One region of the Shewanella sp. SG41-3 genome, then DNA from elsewhere that is predicted to be linked to it. Evidence: predicted binding sites of a transcription regulator. Region 1 holds the regulator's gene; each other region holds the start of a gene.
What was found. Region 1 encodes sigma-54, which starts transcription at its own class of promoters, with help from an activator protein. Its sites were predicted from a motif close to GTTGGCACGNNNNTNGNNT; they were not measured.
Positions count from the first base shown of each region.

Region 2: the regulator sigma-54 is predicted to act here: its motif matches at 1,482-1,500, upstream of H5164_RS17685 (flagellar hook-length control protein FliK).
Region 3: the regulator sigma-54 is predicted to act here: its motif matches at 981-999, upstream of H5164_RS01515 (YggN family protein).
Region 4: the regulator sigma-54 is predicted to act here: its motif matches at 1,168-1,186, upstream of glnA (glutamate--ammonia ligase).

Region 1 covers NZ_JACJFJ010000003.1:212,440-214,652, forward strand. Annotated here, with positions in the region: gene lptB (LPS export ABC transporter ATP-binding protein) at 1-83, shown strand, start outside; gene H5164_RS06985 (RNA polymerase factor sigma-54) at 227-1,711, shown strand; gene hpf (ribosome hibernation promoting factor) at 1,736-2,023, shown strand; gene ptsN (PTS IIA-like nitrogen regulatory protein PtsN) at 2,026-2,213, shown strand, end outside.
Region 2 covers NZ_JACJFJ010000010.1:107,743-109,955, forward strand. Annotated here, with positions in the region: gene H5164_RS17685 (flagellar hook-length control protein FliK) at 1-1,297, opposite strand, end outside; gene fliJ (flagellar export protein FliJ) at 1,593-2,045, opposite strand; gene fliI (flagellar protein export ATPase FliI) at 2,051-2,213, opposite strand, start outside.
Region 3 covers NZ_JACJFJ010000001.1:334,648-336,860, forward strand. Annotated here, with positions in the region: gene glsB (glutaminase B) at 1-829, shown strand, start outside; gene H5164_RS01515 (YggN family protein) at 1,057-1,869, shown strand.
Region 4 covers NZ_JACJFJ010000004.1:405,168-407,380, reverse strand. Annotated here, with positions in the region: gene typA (translational GTPase TypA) at 1-807, opposite strand, end outside; gene glnA (glutamate--ammonia ligase) at 1,288-2,213, shown strand, end outside.

The DNA of each region.
Region 1 (2,213 bases):
TAATTGCCGAAGGCACACCTGATGAGATATTGAGTAATCAACAAGTTCGGGCTGTGTACTTAGGTGAACAATTCAAGCTATAGTTACTTTACTGGCCTTTTAGTCTATCTAACTCATTTCATTGAACGATATCTAAATAGCGTTAAATGTCATTGATGTATGTGACAATCGATTACAGTTTTCGAGATTGTCATTTTTATGGAAATCATCTAGGGATAAGCGGTAAATGAAAGCGTCACTCCAACTCAAAATGGGTCAACACTTAACCATGACCCCTCAATTACAGCAAGCGATCCGCTTACTGCAATTATCGTCATTGGAGCTACAGCAAGAAATCCAACAAGCATTGGACTCAAACCCATTGCTTGAAATAGAAGATGAGTTTTCTCAAGCAAAAGACTCAGTAAAAGAAAGTCGCGACCAATCGGACACCGACTTTAGTGACAACAGCGTGGTCAATATAGAAAAAGACACCTCAACAGTCGACACAGCAGAATCCATGACCAAAGAAACCATGGACGATTTAGCTATGGATACCACATGGGATGAAGTGTACACCGCCTCTCCAATGTCAGGTTCAGGCAGCGCTAGCATGCGCGATGATGATATGCCATTCCAAGGTGAAACGACTGAAGGCTTATATGAACATTTAGAGTGGCAAAAAAATCTCACGCCATTTTCTGACACTGATCGAGCGATTGCTACCGCGATTATTGATGCCATTGATGAACGCGGCTATTTAACCCAAAGCACTGAAGATATTCTCGAAGCCATGGGTGATGAAAGTGTTGAACTAGATGAAGTTGAAGCGGTATTAAAACGTATTCAACACTTTGATCCCGTTGGTGTTGCCGCACGAGATTTAAGCGAATGTTTATTCATTCAATTAGCCCAATATGCCGACACAACCCCACATATAGACAATGCCCGTCTGCTCATTAAAGACTATTTAGATTTAATTGCTGGGCGCGATTTTAGATTATTGATGCGCAAAACCAAGCTCAAAGAAAACGAGTTGCGTGACGCAATCACCTTAATCCAGTCACTTAACCCTCGCCCGGGCTTGTTAGTCACCGCTATTGATGACGAATATGTTATTCCTGATGTAACCGTACTAAAGAAGAATGGCCGTTGGGTTGTAGAGTTAAACCCAGACAATATGCCTAAAATTGGCGTTAATCAACAATATGCAGCCATGGCTAGAAGCAGTAAAAACTCTGCCGATAGCCAATTTATTCGCGGTCATTTACAAGAAGCTAAATGGTTCATCAAGAGTATCGAAAGCCGCAATGAGACCTTATTGAAAGTCGCCAATTGTATTGTGCAATTTCAGCAAGGTTTCTTTGAATATGGTGAAGAAGCCATGAAACCTATGGTGCTCAATGATATTGCTGAAGCAGTAGAAATGCATGAATCAACTATTTCACGGGTTACCACTCAAAAATATATGCACACACCACGTGGGCTATTTGAATTAAAGTACTTTTTCTCTAGCCATGTCAGCACCGACGATGGCGGAGAATGCTCATCTACCGCTATTCGTGCTTTTATCAAAAAACTGGTTGCAGCAGAAAACCAGCAAAAGCCATTAAGTGACAGCAAAATGGCCCAACTGCTGGCAGATCAGGGGATCAACGTTGCGCGTCGTACGATTGCAAAATACCGCGAAGCGATGCTCATTCCGCCCTCAAACCAACGTAAGAGTTTATAACCTACAAGGCAACGGAGGATTTTTATGCTTATCAATATGACAGGTAGAAATATCGACATTACCGAATCTTTACGTGAATACGTTCAAGGTAAATTTTCAAAGCTTGAACGACACTTCGATCAGATCAATAATGTACACGTTGTGCTCAATGTAGAAAAATTACAACAAAAAGCAGAAGCTAAAATCAACCTTAATGGTGCAGAGATTTTTGCCATGTCAGAAAGCACTGATATGTATGCTGCAATAGACGCCCTGATCGATAAACTCGACCGTCAGGTAATTAAACACAAAGAGAAGTATACAAAACACTAACGATGGAACTTTGTACCATTCTGCAGCCGGAATGCACTACCTGTGCCACACCGGGCAGTAAGAAAAAAGTACTGGAACTCATCAGCAATTTAGTCGCTGCCCAGTACCCACCCCTATCTTCGCAAGAGGTTTTTGAAAGCCTATTAGCGAGAGAGAAAATGGGTAGCACAGGTATAGGAAATGGCATTGC
Region 2 (2,213 bases), on a different contig from region 1:
GGGTTTGATCACCATGAATTTGAATTTTAACGGTTAAATGCCCAAGTTCCGGCGGATCTAAACGAATTTCAGCTTGCTGAATACCATTACTGACCATAGTAATTAACTGCTGCTTCATGACCGGAGAAAAGCGCTGGATCATCTCTTGCATTTGCGCACCATGATCGCCTTGGGGTTTCAACGATAACTGAAATTGTGGTACATCACTTTTATGTATCGGAGTAAAACTACTCTGATTTTGTAAAGCCTTAGTGTCGGTATCACCGATATCATTCACTGCGTCTAAACCCAAGTTAGCCGAATTTATATTGGCTGACAGTTCTCCTGATGCACGCTTGGTCGCTAGGGAATCTAGGACCACAGAAAAATCAGCTTTCGCCAGCATTTTGGCATTATCAGTATCTGATTGAATATTGCCATCAATACGAGTGCTATCACCTAAAATCGTCTTAGGGTCGGCAGATATCGCTGAAGAAGATGCAAGAGTGGCGCTAGCCTCCAAAAAATCGGTGCGGTCTAATTTAACAACCGCAGAATTAAGACCCGGAGAGCCGGCTTGACCTGGAACGGTGGTACTGGCGGCAATTGATTTATCAATTTGGTTTTGTTCTTCAGAGCTAAGGATACTTTTTGGGGAATCGTCACTACTGTCCATATCTGCAGACACCATCGCTAAAATGGATTCATCAACAACAGGCGCTTGTAAATTAAAGTCACTAATTAACTCGCTTAAGCCCTTAATGTCTAGTGCTTGTAAATCATTTTCAGATAAATTGGCAAATGCCATTAAGCTGGATATATCTTCAGGGCTAAGCTGAGAAAGAGCTTCTTTGGTAGAAAGAGAGTCAGCGGGTAAATCAATAGCATCAGTGAATAACGCCCCCATCTCTGACTGACTATCGCTATTCAGCTCATCAATAATACTGCTGTCAGGGTCGATCAAAGATATCGCGTCAAAACCAATATCTAATGTATCCACATGCGGCAATTCATTTCCGCCAGAGGAATGACGTTTATTTAATGCATCAGCCATATTAAGCTGAGCAAAAATCAATTCAATATCAGCATTTTCTTCAGTAGCTAAATCAAGGTCATTGGCAGCATCGACTTGATCCACTTCAGCGTCTAACGATACAGGTGCACTATTGGCGTTAGGCCGCGAAGCAAGTTCGGATTCACTCGCTTGATTAAAAGCAGACAAGAATGATGTATTTTCAACACCTTGCATGTTTCCTTTTGTACTAAGATCAGCAGATTTACTGCTATTTCCAAGTAAGATATTGCTCATCTGCTGCATAATCAGCTCCACTCAATCAAACAAAGTTAGGTCATTATCGTCTAACAAACAGCTATCAAATTACCTCGATGAATCATATGTCGATATTAGGTAATATCAATAGAGTCATTACAAACCTCATCATAAGGTTTCCACTGTCGCTTCGCTGACGATTTCTATTCCAATGTAAACTTAAATTTATATTAAGCAATTTAAGTGCCAATAAATATTAGTTGATAAAGTTTAGATAATAAATAGAGTTTGAACACGAACCAATCAAAAGGGATTGCGGTAAAACGAATGTTAGATTTGGAGGCTATGACTTAATTGATTTTTGACGGTAATATTGTTGCATAGCAAACTCATCTGACATTTTTTGTTCACGTTTTGCTTCTACGACCATAGCCTTTTTGGCTTTCTGAGCGAGTAACATTTCTACCGCTTTGCGTTTTTGTTGTTTTTCTTGCCAGTGAACTTGACGGTAACCCACTTGTTTTTCGGCATCTTTAACCGCTGCCACTTGTTGGGTAATAGCACTATCAACTTGACGAATAAACTGATGAAACTGATGGTACTGATTAGCACGTAATGTCGTGCCCGTGTGCCCTTCCATCTGCTTCATGTAATCTAAACGGTAATTGTTTAGCGCATCGAGCTGCCCTTGGCGTTTTTGTTTTTCAAATTGAGCCGACTTGAGCTGCAATGCCGCTTGTTCCTCGGCAGCAGTCGCTAGCTTCAATACCGTTAATAATGGGTCTGTGCGAGTCATCTAGGTTATCCCTGACATTGAGCGGCAATTTGAGTCAACATCACTCGGCTTTCTTCAAATGAGACAGGTTCTTTAAACCCTTGACGTAAAAAAGCATTCATTGCAGGTTGTAAACGTATCGCATTATCAATCCGAGGATCACTGCCTTGTGAGTACGCGCCAATTGAA
Region 3 (2,213 bases), on a different contig from region 1:
TCTTGCCTGTGTTGACCCTAATAAAATAGGTATTGCAGTCACCACCATTGATGGTCAAACAATTGGTGCCGGTGATTACCTCGAACCTTTTTCAATTCAAAGTATTTCTAAAGTTTTTAGCTTAACTCTGGCACTGAATTTATATACCGAAGATGAAATCTGGAGTCGGGTAGGCAAAGAACCCTCAGGACACTCGTTTAATTCCCTCGTGCAGGTTGAATTAGAGCGCGGTAAACCTCGCAACCCTTTTATTAATGCTGGTGCACTGGTAATAGCCGACTTGCTGCAAGCGCGTCTTGGGGCACCTAAACATCGTATGTTGGAAGTGGTCCGCCAATTAAGCCAAAACCCAATACTCACTTACGATAAAGTCGTCGCGGATTCTGAGTTCCAGTTCAGCGCCCGCAATGCATCTATTGCTTATTTGATGAAGTCATTTGGTAATTTTGACGGCGACGTTAATACCGTGCTTAAAAGTTATTTTCATTATTGTGCATTAAGAATGAATTGCGCTGATTTGTCTCGGGCTATGTTCTATTTAGCTAATCGTGGTAAAACGCTCGATGGCGACAGTTTAGTATCGCCTGTGCAAACTCGGCAACTTAATGCATTACTGGCAACATCGGGACTATACGATGGTGCAGGTGAGTTTGCTTACCGCGTGGGTATGCCGGGTAAAAGTGGTGTGGGCGGCGGGATTATTGCGGTTATCCCTGGTGACATGTCAATTTGTGTCTGGTCACCTGAGCTTGATGTTAATGGCAACTCACTTGCCGGCACTGCGATGCTTGAGCACCTCAGTCAGCAACTCGGTCGATCTATTTTTTAGTTTGGTGCAGATAAATTAATTATTATTGAGATTCGTAAAATAGACTACTTTTTGGTTTATTTTACGAATACACTTCCGCTATTGTTTCTCTACTCGCCCATCTTTTTTGTTTCCAAGCTTTTAATTCAATATAAATCATAGCCTTATAGTTGTTGGCATAACTTATGCTTTATACCTTTCATATTCGACCTAATTATTGATATTCGTATACCAAAAGGATTTTTATCATGACTAAGCAAAAGTTGATTTGTGGTTTAGCGTTAACGAGTGTGTTATTCACCGCTGGGGCGTTAACACCTGCAATGGCAAAAATGTCATTGAATGATGAGAAGTGTAACGTAACCCTAAACTACGACGTAACGGTTGAGCCGACTACGCTACAAATTAGCGATAATGGAATCGAAAAGTATCGTGTTGAGTTAGGTCAGCTTTATGTTGAGGGTAAAAAAGTGACTCTTACTGATAAACAACAAAAATTACTCACCCAGTACTCTGAAGAACTTTCTCGCCAAGTGCCAGATGTGATAGACCTTGTTGGAGATGTTGTTTCTGTGGCTACTCAAGCGGTTAATATGGCGTTAACACCTATTTTTGGTGATGCAGCTAATGTTCATATCGATAAATTAATGGTCGGTATTCAAAAGCGTGTTGATACCATGGCATATCAACAAGGCGATAAATTTTATTTAGGCTCAACAGAAGCATCAATTGAGCAAGCTTTTAACAAAGAGTTTGAGCAAGAAATGGAACAAATGGTTACCAGTTCAATGGGATCATTAATGATGACACTTGGTAGCCAAATAATGTCTTCAGAAGGTGGGTCATTTGAAGAGAAAATGAATGCTTTTTCACAAAAGATGGACAACGTCGGTGCCGACATCGAAAAGCAACTTGAGTCGCAATCGCAAGGTCTTGAAGATCGTGCCGATAAAGTATGTGATAACTTTGCCACTTTATTAGTGCTTGAAAATCAAACCCGTCAGGCTATTCCTGAATTAGCTCCTTACACCTTAGCTAAGTTAGGTGAAGCAGCAAAGTAACCTATATCGATTTACTGTCAATATGTCTCCCCGACACCTGACCTTCCCCTGTGCTCTTATTAAGACACAGGGGCTTTTTTTTGCGCCTATTTTAACGATTATGCAGCTATAGCTGGTGTTGCTTTGTTCTGATAAAGAGATTGTCAATTATAAATATAGAACCATATAGGCTTTTTTTGCTATACTGGTGCCAATTATAACAAAGTTACACTCTACTTTAGATGTGGTTATATTTTAGAATCTTCAATTGTTGATGTTGATTGACAGTATTCATGTGTTTTGGTGCTTATTTAGCAGTAAAAACATAACAAGTGAATATTGATTTTGATGCTTGGCAAGGTTTA
Region 4 (2,213 bases), on a different contig from region 1:
ATTTGCAATTGGTACTTCAGTACGATCAAGACCCATGTAACCTAATACTTGGCCCATTTTACCGTTACGTGTCTTACCGTCAGCGCCAATAATGGTCACTTGTTGGTTAGTCTTAACGCTACCACGGGTAATACGCCCAATACCGATTACACCCACGTATGAGTTATAATCGATTTGAGAAATTTGCATTTGGAATGGCGCTTCTGCATCAGCATCTGGGAAAGACACTTTCTCAACGATAGTTTGGAATAGCGGCGTCATATCATCGCTCGCTACATCTGGATCTAAGGTTGCAAAACCATTTAATGCCGAAGCATAAACGATTGGGAAATCGAGTTGTTCGTCAGTGGCACCTAAGTTAACGAATAAATCGAATACTTGGTCAATAACCCAATCTGGACGAGCACTTGGACGGTCAATTTTGTTGATAACAACAATTGGCTTAAGGCCTTGAGCGAATGCTTTCTTGGTTACAAAGCGAGTTTGTGGCATAGGACCATCAACTGCATCAACCAATAGTAATACTGAGTCAACCATAGATAGAACACGTTCAACTTCACCACCGAAATCGGCGTGACCAGGAGTATCTACGATATTAATACGGTAGTCGTTCCACTGGATGGCTGTGTTCTTTGCCAGAATGGTGATCCCACGTTCTTTTTCAAGATCGTTAGAATCCATAACCCGCTCAGTAGCTTCTCCACGAGATGCAAGGGTTCCTGACTGCGCCAACATTTTGTCAACCAGGGTTGTTTTGCCATGGTCAACGTGGGCAATAATGGCGATGTTACGTAAATTCTCTAGCACGGATAAACCTCTAAACCAGCAAATAAAAAAAAAGGATCTAACAGTAGTTATTGGTTATAGCTACTGTAAAAAAGCGTGCCATTCTACTTCACAGCAGCTTTTGTAGATAGGATTATTTTTGAACACTTGTAAATCTATCGCTTGCTATGGATTAAAAAACAGCATAAAACGTTTATATATTAAGCATAACCATACTGTAATACAAAAATGTGACATTGTTTAAAATAGCCATATTTACAGGGTGCACTATTATGGACTTTTGCACCATGATGAAACATAGTGGTGCTCGAAGATGGTGCAGATTTATTTTTTTGAAGATTTGATAGAAGTCTCATATCAATAAAATCAATTAGTTAGCGAAGTGGCATGAATATCGCTTATTACAGACCATTATGCACAGATTCGTTTTCCAGATGCACCATCTGGCGAATACCAAGATTATATTAAGGGACAACCCTTTACCCTACCGGAGGCTTGAGAATGTCAGTTGAATCAGTTTTAAAACAACTTGTAGAGTTAGAAGTTAAGTTTGTAGACTTACGCTTTACCGACACTAAAGGTAAAGAGCAGCACGTTTCTATTCCTTCTCATCAAGTAAATGAAGAATTTTTTGAAGACGGTAAAATGTTTGATGGCTCTTCAATCGCAGGCTGGAAAGGCATTAATGAATCTGACATGGTACTCATGCCTGATCCTACAACGTTTGTACTTGATCCTTTTACTGAAGAAACAACCGCACTTATTCGTTGTGATATTTTAGAGCCTGGTACCATGACAGGTTATGATCGCGACCCACGTTCAATTGCAAAAAAAGCTGAGCAGTATCTCATTTCTACTGGTATCGCAGATACAGTATTGATTGGTCCAGAGCCTGAATTCTTCCTATTTGACGATGTCCGTTTTGGTACTGACATGTCAGGTTGTTTTGTTAAAATTGATGCTAAAGAAGCTTCATGGAACTCAGCTAAAAGCTATGAAGAAGGTAACACTGGTCACCGTCCAATGGTGAAAGGTGGTTACTTCCCAGTTGCGCCAGTTGACTCTTCACAAGACTTACGTTCAGCAATGTGTTTAGTGCTGGAAGAAATGGGTCAAGTGGTTGAAGCGCATCACCATGAAGTGGCAACAGCCGGTCAAAACGAAATCGCTACGCGTTTTAACACATTGACTAAAAAAGCGGACGAAATTCAAATTCTTAAGTATGTCGTTCATAACATGGCTCATGCTTATGGCAAGACGGCGACATTTATGCCAAAACCAATCGTTGGCGACAACGGTAGTGGTATGCACGTGCATCAATCTTTGTCTAAAGATGGCGTAAACTTATTTGCTGGTGATAAGTATGCTGGTTTGAGTGACCTTGCTCTTTATTACATTGGCGGCATCATTAAGCATGCTCGTGCATT